DNA from 3 places in the uncultured Tepidimonas sp. genome. Region 1 is predicted to be linked to each of the others. Evidence: predicted binding sites of a transcription regulator. Region 1 holds the regulator's gene; each other region holds the start of a gene.
What was found. Region 1 encodes FNR, which switches genes on or off when oxygen is low (the NO sensors DNR and NnrR bind a similar motif). Its sites were predicted from a motif close to TTGATNNNNATCAA; they were not measured.

Region 1 (3,272 bases):
TCGCCGATGCGTACCAGCCCATCGCGCTCGAACGCGCGCAGCTGCTCCAGCTCGCGCGCGAAGTGCTGGCGAAAATCGATCAGGTGCGCCAGATTGATCGACTCGAAATCGACCAACCCCTGGCACATGATGGCCATGATCACACTGCGGCGCAACAGATCCTCGCGCGTCAGCGCCAGCCCGCGCACGATGGGCAGCCGCCCTTGGTCGAGCGCGTCGTAGTACTCCTCCAGCGTCTTGGCATTTTGGCTGTAGGTGGCGCCGATGCGGCCAATGGCCGATACCCCCAGCGCGATCAGGTCGCAATCGGGCTGCGTGCTGTAGCCCTGAAAGTTGCGGTGCAGCCGCCCCTGCCGCTTGGCCACCGCCAGCGCATCGTTGGGCAACGCAAAATGGTCCATGCCCACGTACACATAACCCACGGCACTCAGATGGTCGAGCGACAGCGACAACATGGCCAACTTGTCCGCCGGACTGGGCAACTCCGCCGCGTGGATGCGCCGCTGCGGCTTGAAGCGCGCCGGCAGATGCGCATAAGCGTAGAGCGCGATGCGATCCGGCCGCAGGCGCTCGACGAGCTCGAGCGTGCGCCGAAACGACTCTGGGGTCTGCTGAGGCAGTCCGTAAATGAGGTCGACGTTGACCGACTCAAAGCCGATCTCGCGCGCCGCGGCCACGAGGGCGAACACCTGCTCGGCCGGCTGAATCCGGTGCACCGCCCGCTGCACCGCGCCATCGAAGTCCTGCACGCCAAAACTCAGGCGGTTGAACCCCAGTTGGTGCAGATGGGCCAAGCGCTGCGCGGTCACCGTGCGGGGGTCGACCTCGATCGAATACTCGCCCCCAGGGACGAGTTCGAAGTGGCGCCGGATCATCGCCATCAGGTCGGACAACTCCGCGTCGCTGAGGAAGGTCGGCGTGCCCCCCCCAAGGTGCAGCTGCGTCACGCGGTGCCCGCGCCCGACGTGTTCGGTCTGCAATTCCAGCTCGCGCGACAGGTAGCGCAGGTACTCCGCCGCGCGTTCGTGGTGCTTGGTCACCACCTTGTTGCATGCGCAGTAGTAGCACAGCGACTCGCAAAACGGGATGTGTACATACACCGACAGCGGCAGCGCCAGCGACCCCGCTCGCCGCTGTTGCAGGGCTTGCACGTAGTCACGCTCGGTAAACGCTTCGACAAACCGGTCCGCCGTCGGGTAGGACGTGTAGCGCGGGCCCGGAATGTCGAACCGGCGCAGCAGATCTTCGTCGATGACGTGTTTCACGGCGGGCAGCTCCATAGGCGACGAACTGTGCACCAGCGTAGCCTTGCGTGGGTTGACGTGAGTCAAACCCCCTGCGGGAGCGACGTTCCCCAAAACCCTGCAGGGCATGGGCCCACCGCACGGGGCGGCACGCGCATCGGGTTGTTATGATCGGGCGCATATCGTTCATGGCGAGTCTGCGCCTCGTTTCACCCACCTCTGCCTCACACCGGCCCCCATCGCCTCATGGATCTGCACAGCATCAAGGTCGCCTGCTCCAGCTGCAACCTGCGCGAGCTCTGCATCCCGGTCGGCCTCAAGCCGGACGAGATGGAGCAGCTCGACAACCTGATCAGCACGCGTCGCCGGGTGCGGCGGGGCGGGACCCTGTTTGCCGCGGGCGACGGCTTCACGTCGCTGTACGCGGTACGATCCGGATTTTTCAAGACCGTGATCACGACGGCGGACGGCCGCGATCAGGTCACCGGGTTTCAAATGGCGGGCGAAATCCTGGGGCTCGATGGCATCGTGCAGGACAAGCACTCGTGCTCGGCCGTGGCGCTCGAAGACGCCGAGGTGTGCGTGCTGCCATTCGACAAGCTCGAGCAGCTCTCGCGCGAGTTCAGCACGCTGCAGCACCACGTACACCGCATCATGAGCCGCGAGATCGTGCGCGATCAGGGCGTGATGCTGCTGCTGGGCAGCATGCGCGCCGAAGAACGACTGGCGGCTTTTTTGCTCAACCTCGTGCAGCGCCTGCATTCGCGCGGCTTTTCACGCACCGAGATGGTGTTGCGCATGACGCGCGAGGAAATCGGCAGCTACCTGGGAATGAAGCTCGAGACGGTCAGTCGTACGTTTTCGCGCTTTCAGGACGAGGGCATCATCGAAGTCAAGCAGCGCTACGTTCGCATCCTCGACCCGGAGGCACTCGCGGCCATTGTCAACCAGAGCCGCGAGGAGAATTAAGCGGGGAGTTGAGCGGCGCGTTGCGCGCGCAGTCAGCCGGGCGCTGATCTGGCGGCACCGGGCAGCGGTTGATTTCCCACGGCGACAGCGACAACAGCGTGGTAAGCGCGCTCGACGCCATGGTCAGCGCCCAAAAAATGAAGAACGCGACCGTGTAGACCGCCTGCCGCGACCAACCGAGCGATTCGCCCGCCCAGTGCAGATCGTGGGGATCGACGAAGGCGAACACCACCATTTCGATCACGGCCGCCATCAAAAAAGCGGGCCAAGCAATCCACATCACGCGTTGGGCCAGCATCGACAGTCTCCTCTTTGTTGTTGCCCCGCGCCGCCTCAATCGTCTTTAGGCAACGTCGGGGACACGACGTGGTTACGCGCCTGGTTGGCAGGCAGCACCGCTTTTTCGGCCTGCAGGCGCTCCTCCGGCGTCATGCGCTCCGGCGCGACCGCGACCGGCGCCGGCATCGCCTCGCGCGGCAGCACGGGGTCTGGATTGCGCACGGCGATCGTGACCGTCACGATGGACGCGATCACGACCACCAAGGGGCCACCGATGACCATCCAGACCATGGGCTCGCGGTACCAGGGTCGGGAAGGGGCGGATGACGCGGAGGGCGTACCAGACATGGTGGACATAGTGTAGGCCTTTGGCGAGTACTTTGGGATACGGATCAACCCGAATACCCTGGGGGGTCATCGGGGTATCAGGAAGGTGGTTTTCTCGCGCACGGCGATCGAGCCGTCGGCGGTGCGGAAAGTCATAACGATGGGGTGAGAGCCGGGCTGCAACCCCGGGGGAACCTGCACACGTACCGGCACCGAGCGCACCTCGGTGGGCAGCAGATGTACGACGGGATCCGACGCGAGCGTCACCCCCGGCAAGCCCTCGACCGCCACCTGCAGCTCGCGCTCGGACTCGGACGCGTTCATGAACTGCACGCGGTAGACGTTTTCGATCCGGCCCATCTCGACCATGCGGGCCAGCGCGCCGCGGTCGCGGATCACGTCCACCTTCAGCGGCACGCGCAGCCACAGGCTCACGCCCAGCGCCGCCACGAT
Region 2 (3,272 bases), on a different contig from region 1:
CTGGGGCGGTCTGGCACAGCGCGCGCGCGTCAAGGCCAATTGGTTGCAGCCCTTGCCCGCGGGACTGTCGGCGGCCGAGGCGATGGCGATCGGCACTGCCGGCTACACCGCCATGCTGTGTGTGATGGCGCTGCAGGCGCACTGGCAGGCACAGGGCGTGACGCCCGGCAGCGGTGACGTGTTGGTCACCGGCGCCGGTGGTGGCGTGGGTAGCGTGGCCATCGCGCTGCTGGCGCGTGCCGGGCACCGGGTGGTGGCCTCCACCGGTCGGCCCCATGAGGCGGATTACCTGCACGCGCTCGGCGCGGCCGACGTCATCGATCGCGCCCAGCTTTCCGCGCCGGGCAAGCCGTTGCAGAAGGAGCGCTGGATCGGCGTCGTCGATGCGGTGGGCAGCCACACGTTGGCCAACGCCTGTGCCAGCACGCGCTATGGGGGTGCGGTGGCGGCGTGCGGGCTCGCGCAGGGCATGGACTTTCCGGCGACGGTGGCGCCCTTCATTCTGCGCGGGGTCACGCTCTACGGCATCGACAGCGTCATGGCGCCGATGGCGCGGCGCCGCGAGGCATGGTCGCGGCTGGCGGCGGAGTTGGATCGGGCGGTGCTGGCGCGCATGACGCAGACCATTGGACTCGCCGACGCCATCGGCGCCGCGCACGACGTGCTCGCTGGCCGGGTGCGGGGACGGCTGCGGGTCGACGTCAACGCGTGACGGAGGCCGCCGCCGGTCCGGCGCCTTCGGCCACGGTGGCAGGCGGCGGTACGATGTGCCGGTAGGCGTGCCAAGTGGCGTGACCCAGCACGGGTCCCACCACCAGCAGCCCCAAAAAGGCGGGCAGCATCGCCAGCGCGCACAGCAGCGTGATCAGCGCGCCCCACAGCAGCATCACCCCCGGGTTTTGCAGGCAGGCCCGAAAGCTCATCAGGGCGGCCGAGACGGCGTCGGTCTGCCGATCCAGGATCATGGGGATCGAGATCGCGCTGCTGACGAAGATCAGACCGGCAAAGATCGCCCCGACGATCACATAGGTGATCAGAAACTCCAGGTTGTCCAGACTCACCAGCGCGGCCAGCATGTTTTCGTTCGAGGGCATGCTGTTCATCGTGACCGCAAAAACCACCAGCGAGGCGCGGCCCCAGAGCATTTCCAGGATCAACAGCACACCGGCGAAAATGGCCATGGTCGACAGCGTCGGACGCCAGGCCACGAGGGACGCGCGCAGCGATGGTTGCCGCCCCTGCTCCAGCGCCCGGCTGGCGTCATAGAGCCCCAGCGCCAGAAACGGCCCCAGCAGCAAAAACCCGGCGCTGAGCGCCAGTACGTAAGCGGGGGCATGCTGAAACACCTGCCACAGCGCCTGTCCCATGAGGGCGAAACACGCCCCGTAGAAAAGTCCAATACGCGGGCAGCGCCGAAAATCGCGCCACCCGAGCGCCAGCCAGCGCAGCGGGTCGCTGGGCCGCAGCGACGCCAGCGGCAGCGAAAAGACCGACTCGCGTGGGGCAGTGGCCTCGGTCGACGACGACGACGTCTCGGGCGTCGCGTCAGATTCGGGGTGCGTGACGGCCATCGGGTCCCTCCAAGCAAACCAACAGTTGATTTTTGTCAACCGGAAACGATAGGCCAGCGCGGCTGCGGCGTCCATAGCGTTTACCCGCATGTCGGCGGTGTGGGCGGCTACACTTGCGCCACCATGACCGTTCAATTCCCGCCCCCCGCCGTTGCTGCCGATGCGCTCGATACCACGCTGGCCCGCCAAGGCTATGCAGTGCTGGATGCGGCGGCCGTGCGGGCGTGGCTGGGGCTGGAGGCGGCCGCGCTGGCGGCGCTACAGCCGGCTTGGGACGACTTGCCCCCCGACCGCTACTTGAAAGACGGGGGGCGCTATCGGCGCCGTCGGCACGGCTGCTATGTGGTGGATGGCGAGCGCGTACAGCGAATGCCCGAGCGCGCGCACTACCAGCCTGTGGAATACAACGCCCTGCACGGGGGGATGTACCGCTGGTTTGCGCCGCTGACCGATGTGCTGACGGCGCAGCCCGCGTGGACGCGTCTGTTGCAGCGCACGGGAGAGGTCGCCTCGCGACTGCGCGGGGCGCAGCCCTGGTACGTCGAGGCGCACCCGTTTCGCATCGACACCACGGGGGGCATTGGTCGTCCCACGCCCGAAGGGGCGCACCGCGATGGGGTCGATCTGGTGGCCGTCTTTCTGGTGGCGCGCGAGCGCATCAAGGGGGGCGAGAGCCGCGTCTTCGAGGCCGACGGCCCCAATGGTCAGCGCTTCACCCTCACCGAGCCGTGGTCGGTACTGCTGCTCGACGATGCGCGCGTCATCCATGAGACCACGCCCATCCAGCCCGTCACCGAGGGCGAGGTGGGCTGGCGCGATACCCTGGTGTTGACCTACCGGGCAAGTGGGTTTTTGGGCGATTGACGCGCGCAGCGCGCCGGCGGTACGCCGTCACTGGGGCTGAAAGCCGCTGTCGCGAATGATGCGCGCCCATACCTCGGTGTAGGCGCGCTCGCGCTGGGCGAGTTGCTCGCCGCTCATGAATCCCACCGCCAACCCCATGGCGGTCAGCCGATCGCGCACCGTGGGCTGGGCCAGCGCCTTGGCCAGGGCGGCGCTGATCGGCTCCAGTGCCGCGCGCGGTGTGCCGGCGGGTGCGAACAGGCCGTAGTAGGGCACTTCTTCGAAGCCGGTGATGCCCAGCTCGGCCAGCGTGGGCACCTCGGGCAACAGCGCTTGGCGCGCGCGGCCCATCACGGCGACCACATGCAGCTTGCCCGCTTTGTGGTTTTCGATGAAGTCAGGGATCGAGCCCACCCCTGCGGGAATCTGGTTGCCCAGCATGTCGGCCATCATCGGCGCGCTGCCGCGGTACGGCACGGCCACGAGGTCGAGCTGCTCGCGCCGCGCCAGCGACTGCACCAGGAACTGCGGCACCGACGCCGGTGCTGGAATGCCCACGTTGGCGCGCCCACCCTGCTGGCGCACCCAGGCGATGAAGTCCCGATAGCTGCGCGCGGGCGTGGCGCCAGAGACCGCCAGCGCGTTGACGCACGTGGCAAAGCCTGCCACTGCGACGAAATCTTTGGCCGGATCGAACCCCGGGTTGCGCAGCACCTGCGGCAGGATGGAAATCGTGTGGTCGTGCGTCAGAAACAGCGTGCTGCCATCGGGGGCCGCGGCCTTGAGGGCCTGGGCGGCGATCTGCCCGCCGGCACCCGCGCGGTTTTCCACCACCACCGGCACACCCAGCGCCTCGCG
Region 3 (3,272 bases), on a different contig from region 1:
TCGAGCTTGGCGATTTCTTCCTCGATCAGTTCGAGCCGCTTGCGCGAGGCCTCATCGGTCTCCTTGCGCACCGCCTCGCGCTCGATCTTGAGCTGGATCAGGCGGCGCTCCAGCCGGTCCATCACCTCGGGCTTGGAGTCGATCTCCATCTTGATGCGGGCCGCGGCCTCGTCGATGAGGTCGATGGCCTTGTCCGGCAGGAAGCGGTCCGTGATGTAGCGGTGCGACAGCTCGGCTGCGGCAACGATGGCCGGGTCGGTGATCTCCACCCCGTGGTGCAGCTCGTACTTCTCTTGCAGACCGCGCAGGATGGCGATCGTGGCCTCGACGCTGGGCTCGTCGACCAGCACCTTCTGGAAGCGCCGCTCGAGCGCCGCGTCCTTTTCGATGTACTTGCGGTACTCATCCAGCGTGGTGGCGCCGATGCAGTGCAGCTCGCCGCGCGCCAGCGCCGGCTTGAGCATGTTGCCCGCGTCCATGGCGCCTTCGGCCTTGCCCGCGCCCACCATGGTGTGGATCTCGTCGATGAAGAGGATGATGCGCCCTTCCTCGGCCGCGATCTCTTTGAGCACCGCCTTGAGGCGCTCCTCGAACTCGCCGCGGTATTTGGCGCCGGCCAGCAGTCCCGCCATGTCCAGCGCCAGCACGCGCTTGTCCTTGAGCGTCTCGGGCACCTCGCCGTTGACGATGCGCTGCGCCAGCCCCTCGACGATGGCGGTTTTGCCCACACCGGGCTCACCGATGAGCACCGGGTTGTTCTTGCTGCGCCGCTGCAGGATCTGGATGGTGCGGCGAATTTCGTCGTCGCGCCCGATGACGGGGTCCAGCTTGCCCTGACGGGCGCGTTCGGTCAGGTCGAGGGTGTATTTTTTCAGCGCCTCGCGCTGGTTTTCGGCTTCGGGATTGGTCACTTTTTCTCCTCCTCGCACGGCTTCGATCGCCGCCTCTAGGGACTTGCGCTGCAGGCCCGCCTGCCGCGCGGCATCGGCCAGCGACGTCTTGGCATCGGCCAGCGCCAGCCAGAACAACTCGCTGGCGATGAACTGGTCACCGCGCTTGATGGCCTCTTTTTCCATCGCCTGCAGCACGGACACCAAATCGCGGCTGGCCTGGACTTGCTCCTGGCCCTGCACCTGGGGCAGGCGGTTGACGGCGTCTTCGGCCGCCTTGCGCAGCGCCCCGATGTTGACCCCGGCACGCGTGAGCAAGCCGCGCGAGGTGTCTTGCTGCAGCAGGGTCAGCGCCACGTGCGCCGGCTCGATGTACGCATGATCCTTGCCCAGCGCGAGCGATTGCGCGTCGGACAAGGCCTCTTGAAACGAACGGGTGAATTTTTCGATGGACATGGAAAGCTCCGTGATTCGACTGTGCTTCCATGTGGGGGGTTGTGCCGCGTTTTCAAGGCCGCGGCCTTGATCGCCATCAAAAACGCGCCACGTGACGGGCACTCAGGCGTTGCGCGCGGCAATGCCCCAGCGCGCCAGCGCCGCGTCGTCGCTGACGCGCGCATCGACCCAACGCGCCCCCTGTGGGGTGTGCTCTTTTTTCCAGAACGGCGCCTGGGTCTTGAGGTAGTCCATCAAAAACTCGCACGCCTGGAATGCCTGGCCGCGATGCGCCGAGGCCACGGCCACCAGCACGATTTGGTCCTGCGGCTGCAGCGCCCCCACGCGGTGGATGACGCGCACACCCAGTATGTCGAAGCGCCGTGCCGCCTCATCGATCATGGCGTCGATGGCGCGCTCGGTCATACCCGGGTAATGCTCCAGCTCCATGGTGGCCACCGAGGCCCCGTCGTTGCGATCACGCACCGTGCCCACGAAGGCGCACACCGCGCCCACGGTCGGCTGGCCGGCGCGCAGGGCGGTCACCTCACGCGCCAGGTCGAAGTCCTCGCTCTGGATGGCGATAAAACGGTGCGCGAGTGCCATGGGCCTATCCTCCAGTGACGGGCGGGAAGAAGGCCACTTCGGCGCCATCGTGCAGCGGCGTACCCTCGTCCGCCATGACCTGATCGACCGACACGCGCACGGCGCGCCCGCGGCCCAATGCCTCGGCCCAGACGCCACCGCGCGCAATCAGCGCGTCGCGCAACGCGCCGACGTGGGATGCGTCGGTGTCCAGCACCTCGGCGGCAGTGCCCACGGCCTCGCGGATGGCGGCAAAGTAGCGCAGTTGGATCTTCATGGACGATCGTTGAATGAGGGTCAGGGTACCTATGCGGTGCTCGTGACCACGATCATAGCTTGGGCATTTGGCCCGCGGGCACGGCGAGCCAGGCCGACAACGGGCATGCCGGCGCCCACAGGTATCCCTGCGCACGCCGCACGCCGCGCTCGGCCAGAAAATCGCGCTGGGCCACCGTCTCGACCCCCTCCGCCACGAGCTGCAAACCGACCGCACGCCCGAGCTGGATGAGCGACTCGACGAGCGCGTCGGCCTGCGCGGACGTCCCGATGTCGCGCACGAAGCTGCCGTCGATCTTGATCGTGTCCAGCGGCAGGGCACGCAGATACGCCATCGAGGCATAGCCAGTGCCAAAGTCGTCCACCGCCAATCGCACCCCGCGCGCCTCCAGCACGCGCAGGCGGTCCCGCGCCGGTTCGCTGTCGAGCAGCACACTCTCGGTGATTTCCAGCTCCAGCCGGTGGGCAGGCCAACCGCTGCGCGTCAGGCGCGACAACACCTCGTCCACGAACCGTTCCACCTGGAGCTGACGGGGTGAGACGTTGACCGCCAGCCGGCCGAGCGTCCAGCCGGCCGCGTCCAGGCGCTGCCCGTGCTCCAGTGCCAGATCCAGCACCAGCAAACCCAGGCGCTCCATCAGTCCGCCATCCTCTGCCAAGGGAATGAAGGTCGAAGGCGACACCCAGCCCCACTGGGGATGCTGCCAGCGCAGCAAACCCTCGGCAGCCACGATGCGGCCGTCCTGCAAATCCACCTGGGGCTGCCACCACAGCTCGATGGTGCGCTCGGCGATCGCCTGTGCCAACGCTTCGCGCATGGCGCGCGCCTCGTGTGTGGCGTGGCTGAATCCCGCCTCGTACGCGACCACGCGACCGCGTCCCCCTGTTTTGGCGCGGTACATCGCCTCGTCCGCATGGCGCAACAGCGTCACGGCGTCCAGCCCATCACGCGGTGCCAGGGCGATACCAATGCTGGCCGAGATGTGGCAGACCCGCCCGCCCAAGTCGATCGGATTTTGCAGCGCCACCAGCACCGCGTGGGCGCGTTCGGCGGCAATGTCGGCCGTCACATCCTCCAGCACGAGG

Region 2: the regulator FNR is predicted to act here: its motif matches at 1,597-1,610, upstream of Q0716_RS01550 (DUF2189 domain-containing protein).
Region 3: the regulator FNR is predicted to act here: its motif matches at 1,413-1,426, upstream of clpB (ATP-dependent chaperone ClpB).

Annotation. Positions count from the first base shown of each region.
Region 1 covers NZ_CALIND010000182.1:739-4,010, reverse strand. The annotation lists gene hemN (oxygen-independent coproporphyrinogen III oxidase) at 1-1,280, opposite strand, end outside; gene fnr (fumarate/nitrate reduction transcriptional regulator Fnr) at 1,491-2,213, shown strand; gene Q0716_RS09665 (hypothetical protein) at 2,188-2,511, opposite strand; gene Q0716_RS09660 (nitrogen fixation protein FixH) at 2,547-2,840, opposite strand; partial or broken gene ccoG (cytochrome c oxidase accessory protein CcoG) at 2,907-3,272, opposite strand, start outside.
Region 2 covers NZ_CALIND010000032.1:5,098-8,369, reverse strand. The annotation lists gene Q0716_RS01555 (MDR family oxidoreductase) at 1-712, shown strand, start outside; gene Q0716_RS01550 (DUF2189 domain-containing protein) at 702-1,571, opposite strand; gene Q0716_RS01545 (2OG-Fe dioxygenase family protein) at 1,695-2,435, shown strand; gene Q0716_RS01540 (Bug family tripartite tricarboxylate transporter substrate binding protein) at 2,463-3,272, opposite strand, start outside.
Region 3 covers NZ_CALIND010000123.1:15,645-18,916, forward strand. The annotation lists gene clpB (ATP-dependent chaperone ClpB) at 1-1,346, opposite strand, end outside; gene Q0716_RS06480 (molybdenum cofactor biosynthesis protein MoaE) at 1,449-1,931, opposite strand; gene Q0716_RS06485 (MoaD/ThiS family protein) at 1,936-2,187, opposite strand; gene Q0716_RS06490 (EAL domain-containing protein) at 2,240-3,272, opposite strand, start outside.